2 regions of the Neobacillus terrisolis genome follow, and region 1 is predicted to be linked to the other one. Evidence: riboswitches for the same ligand, from Rfam matches in the RefSeq annotation. Region 1 holds a riboswitch; the other holds the start of a gene.
The links. A riboswitch is a leader RNA that binds a small molecule or an ion and turns the genes downstream of it on or off. The one in region 1 is predicted to bind cobalamin.
Positions count from the first base shown of each region.

Region 1 (5,703 bases):
ACTATGAATTTGAACACACCTTTGATGAAATGATTAATGAGGAAGGGGAAATACGAACTCATTATGAACATGTTCATGACTTGATTAGCAAGATGAAAGGAAAAGAATTAGAAGAATTACAACAATCGATGCAATCTTACATGATGAAACAAGGTGTAACCTTTACTTTATATAATGGTGAGGAAGGCGATTCATTAGAACGGACCATTCCTGTAGATATCATTCCCAGGATCATCCCTGCAGATGAATGGAATATGATCGAAAAAGGAATAAAACAACGAGTGACGGCAATGAATCAATTTATTCGAGATATTTACCATGAACAAGTCATCCTCCGTGAGGGGATCATTCCTCGAAAAATGGTCATATCCAATCCATATTTTCTTCCAGAAATGATGGGGGTCAGTGTTCCAGGAGATATATATATTCCCCTTTCCGGAATAGATTTAATTAGAGATGAGTCAGGACAATATTTTGTCTTAGAGGATAACTTGAGAACTCCTTCCGGTTTGTCATATGTATTTAAAAATCGCTTTTGGATGCGCCGTCTTGTTAAGGATTTATTTTTTCAACATAAAGTTCGCCCAATTGAACATAGTTTAAATACATTTTTATCTGTATTGAGAAGCCTCTCTCCAAATAATAAAAAAGATCCAGTGGTTGTACTATTGACACCTGGCAGTTATAACTCCGCTTATTTTGAACATACATTTTTAGCGCAGCAAATGGGAATTCCCCTTGTTGAAGGTAAGGATTTAAAGGTAATGAATCAGAAGGTTTATATGAGGACGATGAAAGGACTTCAGCAAGTAGATGTTGTATATCGGCGTGTTGATGATGATTTTCTTGACCCGTTAAGCTTTCGTTCGGATTCTGTCTTAGGGGTTCCGGGGATAATGAATGCTTATCGTGCAGGCAATGTGGCGATTACTAATGCACCAGGTACAGGTATTGCAGATGACAAAGCAATCTACACCTATGTTCCTGACATGATTCGTTTTTATCTTAATGAAGAACCTATTTTAAGTAATATTCCTACTTATATATTATCTAGAAAAGATGACTATGATTATGTGTTATCGCATTTGTCTGAAATGGTTGTAAAAGAAACTTCATTATCAGGCGGGTACGGGATGTTGATTGGTCCAAGCTCCACCGAAAAGGAAATCGCAGATTTTAAAGAAAAAATAATAAAATCTCCTGAAAAATATATTGCACAACCAACTATTAATCTATCATGTGTTCCTTCATTGGTAAAAAACAATATTGAAGGAAGACACGTCGATCTAAGGCCTTTCGCCTTTATGGGAGATAAACAAATTGATGTTCTTCCAGGAGGATTAACAAGAGTGGCATTAAAAGAAGGCAGTCTTGTTGTTAATTCATCACAAGGCGGAGGAAGTAAAGATACTTGGGTACTATATTAAATTTATAGAAAGAAGTGGATAGTATGCTAAATCGTGTAGCTGAATCATTTTATTGGATAGGACGTTACACAGAGAGAATTGATTATACTGCTCGTTTGGTTGATGTTAATTTATATGCTCATCATAGATTGTTAGATAAGCAGAATCATGCTATTGATCTTGAGGGAAGAATGGCTGGTGTTTTATCAAATATCCCTTCTGAAGCACGAGGGAAAATAGATTTACAGCCAAGTAATCTTCTTAAATATATGACATTTGATCGTAATTATCGAAACTCAATATTAAATTGTCTTAGTATGGCAAGAGATAATGTCAGGTCCGTCAGACAATATGCTACTAATAGAATGTGGGATAAGATTAATACTTTTTATTTATGGTTATTAGGTCAAAAAGGTACAGAGCAAACCCCATTTCTTTTCTTTGAAAAAATTCGCAATGAGGTTTTGTTGTTTCAAAGTATTGCAGATTCTTCCATGCTTCATGAAATTGAATGGAGATTTATGCAAGCTGGTGAGCAATTAGAAAGAACCGAAAACGCTGTACGAATGATGCAGATGTTTCTATATTCTATTAATGGGGATACTTTGAAGGATATTTATGGTGATTATCATCGCTTGATCACGTTATTGGAAAGTGTAGATGGCTTTGAAACGTTTAGAAGAGTCCATAAAGATGAAGTGAAGCTGGATAAGGTGATTGAGTTTCTTTTTCTAAATCCAGTTTTCCCGGGTTCTGTTTATTATTCGCTATATGAACTGGAGGAAAATTTGAAAGGTTTGCAAATTGAATTTCAATTGGATCACTTAACAAAGGTAATTCGACAGGTTAATCGCTTGAGAGCGTTAATTTATCAATGTCTTGATTTAAAAGGAAAGACGTGTGAACAGCATCGTGACTTCCTTGCGAATATTGTTACTGGTTGTAACCAAATCGGCCAAGAAATAGAGAAGTGTTTTGTTTATGACAGAGAGGAAGAAGTAATAGAGAACTTACCCCGGAAGCTGGCTGAAATGGTATGAAATTGGAGATTTTTCATCAGACAATTTACACCTACAAAGAATCCGTGGAGGACAGTGTCAATGAAATCCGTTTGACACCCCGAACAGATTCCCGGCAATCATGTGTAAAGCATTTGCTTACGATTGCCCCGGATACCGAGTTATTTTCTTATCAGGACTATTTTGGAAATGTTGCTCATGCCTTTACTGTTAACAAACCACACCGAGAGCTTGTCATAAAATCTCACTCTTTGGTTGTTACCCATGAGACAGACCAAAATGTGTATAATCTTTTGCCTTTAAAAAAAGAAAAAGAAATTATCAAGAGTGAACCGTTTCAGAATACCTTTGCAGAATATTTAAATGGGACTTCTTATACATTTATCACCGAGGAAATTAAAAAATATGCAGCGACACTCCCTGATGTAGAATCTTCTGGGAGTGTCTACCAGCTATTAAGAGATATTTCAGAAACGATTTATTCATCGTTTATATATGACCCTAATGCAACACATGTTCATACGACAGTAGAGGAAACGGTAAAGCTTAGAAGGGGCGTTTGCCAGGACTTTGCGCACTTAATGAGTGCTGTTTGTCGGATTAAAGGGATACCGTCTCGATACATAAGTGGATATCATTTTATCGGAGATCTTCAAGGGGGGCACGCTGATTATAACCAAGCCTCACATGCATGGGTTGAAGCATATGTACCTGGAATCGGCTGGGTAGGTTTTGATCCAACCAATAACGGTCTGATTGATTGGCGATATGTGAAGGTTGGCCATGGCCGTGATTATCGAGATATTGTTCCAGTAAAAGGGATATACAAAGGGACCGCGAAACAAACATTGTCAGTGGAAGTGGATGTGAAAGTGGTAAAAGATGAATAACTAAGTTGTGCACAGCTATGGAAAAAAAACAAACCGCATTGAGATTAATGCGGTTTGTTTTATTTATGAATAATAGTGGGATACATTAAGCATACTTGGGATGTTGAAGTACGTCAACTTGTTTCATTCGACGGTTAACATTAAATGTCGAGTTGATTCAACATATTTTTTAAAAAATCAGAAAATACTACACAAAAAGTTAAAAAAGATATACAATGAAGTCGATAATTTGTATAATGAAAAATGATATTAAAATTAGATTCATAAACAGGTGCTAAAATCTTCTATAGATTACAGATTTAAAGCTTAATAGGGAAGTTTGGTGCAAGCCAACGCGGTCCCGCCACTGTAAATGGGAGCAACCTATAATTTGCCACTGTCGTTAAAGATGGGAAGGCATAGGGAGCAATGATCATGAGCCAGGAAACCTGCCTGTTTTTTTCACCAAATGCCTACGTGGATAGGAGGGTGTTAAGACAGGGACATATTTTTTGTTACTGCTTAACTTGCAAAGACCTCCTCCTAGTAATTTAGGGGGGTTTTTTTGTGTGGTAATTTTTAATACTTTAGGGAATGGAGAGTCGGAGAAATGAAAGTGAAAAGAAATACGAAAATTTTCCTTGTTTTATTAATGTTGTTGTCCATTTTTAAAGGAGGGTTTCAGACGACAGCGCATGCAGCTGAACAAGGAAACCTAATAAAAGAAAATCTTCAAAAATCTGTTAATATTGGTTCAGAATACTTGATAAATAATAAAGTATTTGAATGGGATGTAATTGTTGCTTTAAAAAAAGCTGGTAAAAAAGTTCCGGATACATATTTGTCAACTGTAACTCAAGAAGTAGTGGATAAAAAAGGGGAACTAAACAGTATTACCGATTATGAAGGATACTCAATGGGAATTTTAGCTGCTGGAGGCGATCCAACAAACATCTCTGGTTATAACCTTACCCAATCAATTTATGAAGGGGATGTAACTAGTGGAGGACAGTTATTAAATGGTGTTTATTCTGCACTTCTTGCACTAGATAGTGGAAATTTTGCTATTCCTGAAGATGCGGCTTGGAATCGAGAAAAGCTTATCAATGAATTAGTTGACAATCAATTTGAGGACGGAAGTTGGAGTTATAATTATCAAAAAAATAGTTGGTTCGATATTGATACCACTGCTCAAGCATTAACAGCATTGGCTCCTTATCAGGATCAAGATAAAGTTAAAGCTGCGGTAGACAAGGGATTATTATTTATTAAAAATCATCGTGAATTGTTGAAAAATAGTGGTTCTGCATCGGCTGTTATTGTGGCACTTTCAGCATTAGGCATTGATGCAAATAGCGCTGATTATGCTGTTGATGGGGTAGGTTTAGTAGAATATTTAATGACATTTCAAAATGATGATGGTGGATTTTTCTGGGGATTTATTAAAGATGGCGGGTGGAGTGAAGAAAGTGATTCCATTTCAACGAAATTTGCTTTCCCTGGACTTGTTGCTTACCAGCTATATTTAAACAATAGAGGTTCATTGTATAATTTACTGGTACCTGGTATGGATCCAGAACAACCAACAACACCAGAGCAACCAACAACACCGGAACAACCAGCAACACCAGAGCAACCAACAACACCAGAACAACCACAGCAAAGTAATCAACAAACTGAAACACCAAACACAGTAGTGAATCAAACACCAACTACAGCGGATGCCGCGAAAAATACAGCAGAAGGTCAGCTCCTTCCAAATACTGCAACAAATGGGTACAATACATTATCACTGGGATTATTGATTATGTTCTTAGGGTTGGGAATTTATATGATTGGAAAACGTAAACGGGCATAACATCAAGATGAATCCTCTTGTTTCTAACAGGAGGGTTCCTTTTTTCAATGAATATTTTTTATGTTAGATTTTATTAATGAACATTAGGAGGGAAGTAACATGCCCCAGCTATGGATATATACAAAATTAATGTTGGTAATAATACTTACCTTCAGTCTCTTTGGATGTGGGAATTCTGAAACAAATAAGGTGGATAGTCCAAAGGTAGAAAAATTTGAGCAGTCCAAGAAAGATAGTAAAGAGAAGAAATCAGAAGAATCAAAAGAAGATTCAAAGGAAGAATCAGACGAACAATCCACAGTCAATGAGAGTAATATGGATATAGAAAATGGCGCAAATGAACAAACGCAGTCAGAAGCAAATGTAGAAAGCAAACAATCAGCTTCAGCCGTGGTAAATAAAGCACCAACAACAACCTCTGATAATAGAACTAGTAATTCAAGTAATGTTACCGATAATACAACTACGAACCAGCAAACATCCAATACAAACAGTGGAACAGTTGCTCCAGCACAACCCGTGGAACCAACAAACCCTGAGCCAGTTAAACC
Region 1 is NZ_JBKFGH010000004.1:169,158-174,860, forward strand. Features, by position in the region: gene ACI48O_RS02915 (circularly permuted type 2 ATP-grasp protein) at 1-1,427, shown strand, start outside; gene ACI48O_RS02920 (alpha-E domain-containing protein) at 1,451-2,446, shown strand; gene ACI48O_RS02925 (transglutaminase family protein) at 2,443-3,315, shown strand; cobalamin riboswitch at 3,568-3,765, shown strand; gene ACI48O_RS02930 (prenyltransferase/squalene oxidase repeat-containing protein) at 3,905-5,152, shown strand; gene ACI48O_RS02935 (DUF4430 domain-containing protein) at 5,252-5,703, shown strand, end outside.

Region 2 (5,703 bases), on a different contig from region 1:
TTCTCCAACCGCAAAATTATATACCATGTGACCTACGGCTGTTGCAATAAATGCTGATGCAAAAAACACAACCCAGATGTTGAATGACCCTTGAGCCAAGCTTGTTAATCCGTCCGGTTCCACTATCAAGCTAATAATAAATAATATGACTGAGCCAAATAACAGCATGTATCCCGTCATTAATCTTGGGTCCAATGAACGGGCTATTTTACTTATAAAAATAAAGCTGATCGCCTGCGAAAGAATTGAAATAAATACATACAAATCTCCAAGTGAAACCGCACTAATATTTCCATTTTTCAACACTACAAATGCGACTCCTGAAAAACCAAGGACAATGCCCACCACTTGAGCCATCGTGACGGAACTGCCTAGAAATAGAATGGCTAGAATGGTAATTAATAAGGGTCCCATTCCAAGAATAAGGCCACCATTGGAAGCAGATGTATTTCTAAGTCCAATAGATAAAAAATAATGATGTCCTACCACATTAAAGAAGCCGCCGAGCAGAATAAACAGTAATTCTCGTTTTGTCGGGATTCGAATTTTTCTTGTAAAGAATAGGATGACGAATACACAAACTCCTGCAGTAAATATTCGAAAAGCAGTGATGGTTACTGGCATAAAGGTAGTGACAATTAGCTTCGTTGCAATAACATTCAATCCCCATGCCAACATGACGAGAGTTAAGGTGAGATAGATTAATTTTTTTTGACGAGCTGCCAATGCTTCCACTTCTTTCAATTTTATAAAAAGTAATACGTTTTATTGTAATACAAATAAAATTAATATGGTAATAAAATATCTGGAAATGATGTTCCAAATAAAATGAGAACGCTTTTTCTTGTAGTTAGATGGTAAATATTATTAGAAATACCAATGAAAGCGTTACAAAAACATTTGAAAAAAGTTCACAAGGTTAGTGTGAAAAGATGCGTTAAAATAGGTAAGGAAAAGATTTAGTTGTGACGAACTTCACATTTTACTATTTTTCTATTATTTTTGTTCGTCGAAAGGGAATGATCACCATGGCTTTTTTTAAGCCTGAACAAATTGCTAATATTACTGTTGAAACAGGAACAAAAAAAACAAAGTACTCATTACTTAAATCAATCATATTAGGTTTTCAAGCAGGGGCGTTTATTTCATTGGGCTATTTGCTGTTTATTCGTGTAACTGCACCGCTTACCGGAGACATTGCGGGAATCAGCACTATTTTAGGGGCATCACTGTTTCCAATTGGACTCGTGTTAACATTAATTGCTGGTGGCGAGCTATTAACGGGAAATATGATGGCCGTTCCACTTGCCTGGTTAGCTCGGAAAATAAGTTTTAAGCAGCTGATTGCCAATTGGTCGATTATTACGATTAGTAATTTTATTGGGGCAGTATTTGTAGCTTATGTATTCGGACATGTTGTAGGTTTAACAGAAACAGGACCTTTTCTTGAAAAAACGATTTTTATTGCTGAACATAAATTAGAAGCTACTTTCATACAAGCCTTCTTATCCGGAATTGGCTGCAACTGGTTGGTAGCACTTGCTGTGTGGTTATCTTATGGTTCAGAAGATATGACAGGGAAGATATTGGGCATTTGGTTTCCAACAATGACCTTTGTGGCAATCGGATTCCAACACGTTGTTGCGAATATGTTTGTTATTCCAGCAGCCATTTTTGCCGGCCACTTTACATGGCTTGAATACCTTCATAATTTTGTACCTGTATTCTTAGGAAATGCAGTGGGTGGCTCTGTTTTTGTCGCTCTTGCTTATTACCATGCTTATAAAAAAAATCTTGTGTTAACAGAAACTCCAGCTCATAAATCAAATGTTGCTATGATGAAAAGAGGCGGAATGTAGTGACGGAGATCTCAATTGGTGCCTTGTTAATAAGATTCCTTTTAGGTGGATCAGCTGTAGTTGCCGCCACTATTGTGGCAAGAAAGCTGGGCGAAAGAGCAGGGGGAATCTTTGCGGCATTTCCGGCAGTATACTTGGCAGCTTTACTAACATCACGGTTGGATTTTAATGGTGAAGAGTTAATAAGTCATTGGGTTATATTGTCAAAAGGCGCCATGATTGGGATGGGAGTTAATATTCTTGTGGCCATCATTGCAGGGTATTTATTACCGAAGCATGGCTGGAAATTAGGTCTAGTGCAAACGGTTATTTGTTGGTTTGCGGTATCAATCATCGTTGTTTTCGTTACATCCTATATATTTTAAAAGGTGGATAATATGAATAAGCAGGAATTATTGATTCGTTTTTTACTAGGCGGAACAGCGGTCATGTTAAGCTACTTAGTCACGGTATTATCACCTTGGGAATTACTTGCGGGGATCTTTGCTGCGTTTCCGGCTGTCATGCTAACAGCGGTGTTTATGGTCGGACTCGCATCGGGTTCAAAGAAAGCAGGTAAAATTGCAAACGGTTCGGTTTTTGGTATGATTGGTGGAGTTATTTGTGTGGCAACTGTTTTACTCGTTCTGCAAACAAGTCATGATTGGGTCATGAGCATTATTTTAGGCCTTCTGTTATGGCTTATAAGCTCGATTGCGGTTGCCTCTTTAAGGGAAAAAATAAAAACCCGGGAAATCAGAAGAGCTGTACAATAACTTCAACACAGCAAAGCGGCGGGGGACTGTCCCCCGCCGCTTTGCTGTGTTGAAGTGACATTTGTTATATTTTAATGTTGAAATATGAAGAAAATTAAGATAATATGTTTATTAGTTCTATGTGGAATGTGTAAATGTAAATAATAATTTAATATAGTAGTCAATTAAGGTGCCATGTGGCTTAATAGGGAATCAGGTGAAAAACCGGAACTGCCCCCGCAACTGTATGTGTGGACGAACCAGGAGAACCACTGTTTAACACTATCAAGAAATAGTGTTTACGGGAAGGTCCTGTAGTAGGAAGATACACGAGTCAGGAGACCAATCTTAATTGAAACTAGTTTCAGCTTCTTCGGGGATGGAGAACGTGAAACGGAAGCACCTAAAGAGTCTCTTTGATTGTTTTCGTTTATATTAATCCGTCCAGGCGTTGCTGGACGGATTTTTTTACGTTTTAACATGGTTCAACTGCGCTTTCACTTCTAATAGAACCGAAAATGACTAACAAAAACTACATATCGTTTAGGAAAAGGTGCGCAAAATTCATAGATTGCGTGAAAAGGGAAGAACGGTTAAATTCCGTCACGGTACCCGCCACTGTATTGGGGAGTTCCATTGCATTTGTCACTAAGAACAATTGGGAAGACGCATTGGAACAATGAACCATAGTCAGGAGACCTGCCTTAACCTAGACACTTCTAAAACCTACGGGCTTATGGGTGGGAAGTGCTGATAAAATGCTTTTTTGGCAACTTTGCCATGTATTTATTACGCACCCCTGCTGATCAGGGGTGTTTTTATTTGGATTTTTATTCACTTGTTGATTGGAGCGGAAATCAACTGGCAAGTCCAACACAGCGATTTGAAAACGACGTAAGCGAAAAGGGGAGGATTTTCATCGAATTATATACTTATTCACTATTAGCGATTTTGATTGGGATGCGCCATGGGATGGATGGGGATCATGTTGCAGCAATTGCTGATATGGTCGGCAGTGAAAAGAAGAAAAGAAAGCAGCTATCACTTGGGATGATGTATGCATTAGGGCATGGCACGATTGTCCTTACGATTGGATTTATTTCCATTTACCTTGGATTAGAGATGTCTGAACAAACCAGGCAAAAAATGGAACTATTGGTAGGGGTCACGCTTGTGATTCTAGGTGGATATATGATGTATTCACTCTTCCAACAAAAAGAAGGGTACGAGTATAAAAGCCGCTTGCAAATCATTTTTCTTTTTCTAGCAAAATGTGCTGAAAAAACAAACCTAAAAGGGATTGAAAAACGGTTAACCCCTTTGCACCTCGGAATCATTAGTGCTTTTATTATCGGTGTTATTCATGGAATAGGGGTTGAAAGTCCGACGCAAATTACGATCCTCACCAATGTTACCGGAGATCATACTTTTGCGGCAGCCACCGTTCAATTGATTTTGTTTGTGGTCGGGTTGTTAATTTCAACTGTTCTAATCGCCTTCCTGCTTACTTGGGGTTTTATGAAGGCTCGATTAAGAAAATCCTTATTTCTTTTACTTGGTTTAGTTACTGGAATTTACAGCTTAGTGCTTGGAATCACCATGCTCGTTGAAATATTGAAAGGTGGAATTTAGATGAAGGGGAAACTGCTCGTTATTGGATTTGGGCCGGGAAGTTTTGCGCATGTTACAGAAAGAGCTAGAGAGGCCATTCAAGAAAGTAATATGGTAATCGGTTATAAAACGTATGTTGACTTAATTGAAGGATTATTAACAGATCAAGAGATTATTAGTACCGGTATGACTGAAGAAGTGAGCCGGGCTCAAGAAGCTGTTAAGCAAGCGGAGCGAGGCAATAAGGTGGCGGTTATCTCGAGTGGTGATGCCGGTGTTTATGGGATGGCCGGTCTTATTTACGAGGTACTGATTGAGAAGGGCTGGAAAAAAGAAACCGGTGTTGAGGTAGAAATCATCCCTGGTATTTCCGCGATTAATTCTTGTGCGTCATTACTAGGGGCTCCAGTCATGCACGATGCTTGTACGATCAGCTTAAGTGACCATTTAACACCGTGGAATTTGATTGAAAGCCGAATTGACGCAGCAGCAAAAACAGATTTTGTCATTGCCCTTTATAATCCGAAAAGTGGCCGTAGAACACGGCAAATTGCTGAGGCTCAACAGATTCTGTTGAAGTATCGTTCACCTGACACCCCGGTTGGCTTAGTTAAAAGTGCCTACCGCGACCGTGAGCAGGTTGTCGTCACAAATTTAAAGGAAATGCTCAATCATGAGATCGGGATGTTAACGACCGTTATTATCGGGAACTCCTCTACGTTTCTATATGACGATTTAATGATTACCCCGCGAGGCTATCAACGGAAATATACGTTGAATCAAACTGAGCAACCGCTCAAGCTCCACCAGCGTTTGCAAAAGGAAGCCGAGCCGTGGGCACTTGAGCAAGTAAATCCAGCACCAGTATTGCAAGCGACCAATAACGAGGAGCTTTCCTTCCGGGAAATGGCCGAACTTGCTTTGAAAATGGTGAATGGCGAAAATGTGGAGCCGTTTCAACAGAACGTGTCGCCGCAAGACATGGAAACCATTTTTGAATTGGCCGTAAGCCCTGGTGTTGCCAATAAGAAATTTACTGCTAGACAAATGATAGTTTTGGCAGAGGTAGTTGGTGAGAACGGAATCATGGAGTACACGCAGGATCATCATTTAAAATTGCAAATTCCGACTTATAATCCGAACGAGGTAATTGAAAGATTGGCTGAAGCAGGATTTAGCTTAGCACCTGTCGGGGATGTCTTGACGATAAAGGCTTGTGATTTCTGTGATGGTGACAAGAAGGATAGTATTCCTTACGCGGAGGAACTTGAGAGCAGGCTTGGCGGGATGGAGCTTCCGAAGGAGCTTAAGCTTGGTTTTAACGGGTGTGGAATGGCATGTTATGGAGCGGTAAAAGAGGATATTGGCATTGTTTATCGCAAAGGTGCATTTGATTTATTTTTAGGCGGGAAAACAGTAGGCCGCAATGGTCATCCCGGGCAAATAGTAGCAGAAGGGATTGCACCGGAACAAATCGTCAGCATTGTCGAGAATATTAT
Region 2 is NZ_JBKFGH010000002.1:252,256-257,958, reverse strand. Features, by position in the region: gene ACI48O_RS01630 (DMT family transporter) at 1-735, opposite strand, end outside; gene ACI48O_RS01625 (formate/nitrite transporter family protein) at 1,029-1,859, shown strand; gene ACI48O_RS01620 (DUF3147 family protein) at 1,859-2,224, shown strand; gene ACI48O_RS01615 (DUF3147 family protein) at 2,237-2,614, shown strand; cobalamin riboswitch at 2,765-2,958, shown strand; cobalamin riboswitch at 3,128-3,314, shown strand; gene ACI48O_RS01610 (HoxN/HupN/NixA family nickel/cobalt transporter) at 3,416-4,225, shown strand; gene cobJ (precorrin-3B C(17)-methyltransferase) at 4,226-5,703, shown strand, end outside.
Region 2: it holds a riboswitch for cobalamin, as region 1 does, so the genes downstream of both, ACI48O_RS01610 (HoxN/HupN/NixA family nickel/cobalt transporter) here and ACI48O_RS02930 (prenyltransferase/squalene oxidase repeat-containing protein) in region 1, are expected to answer to the same signal.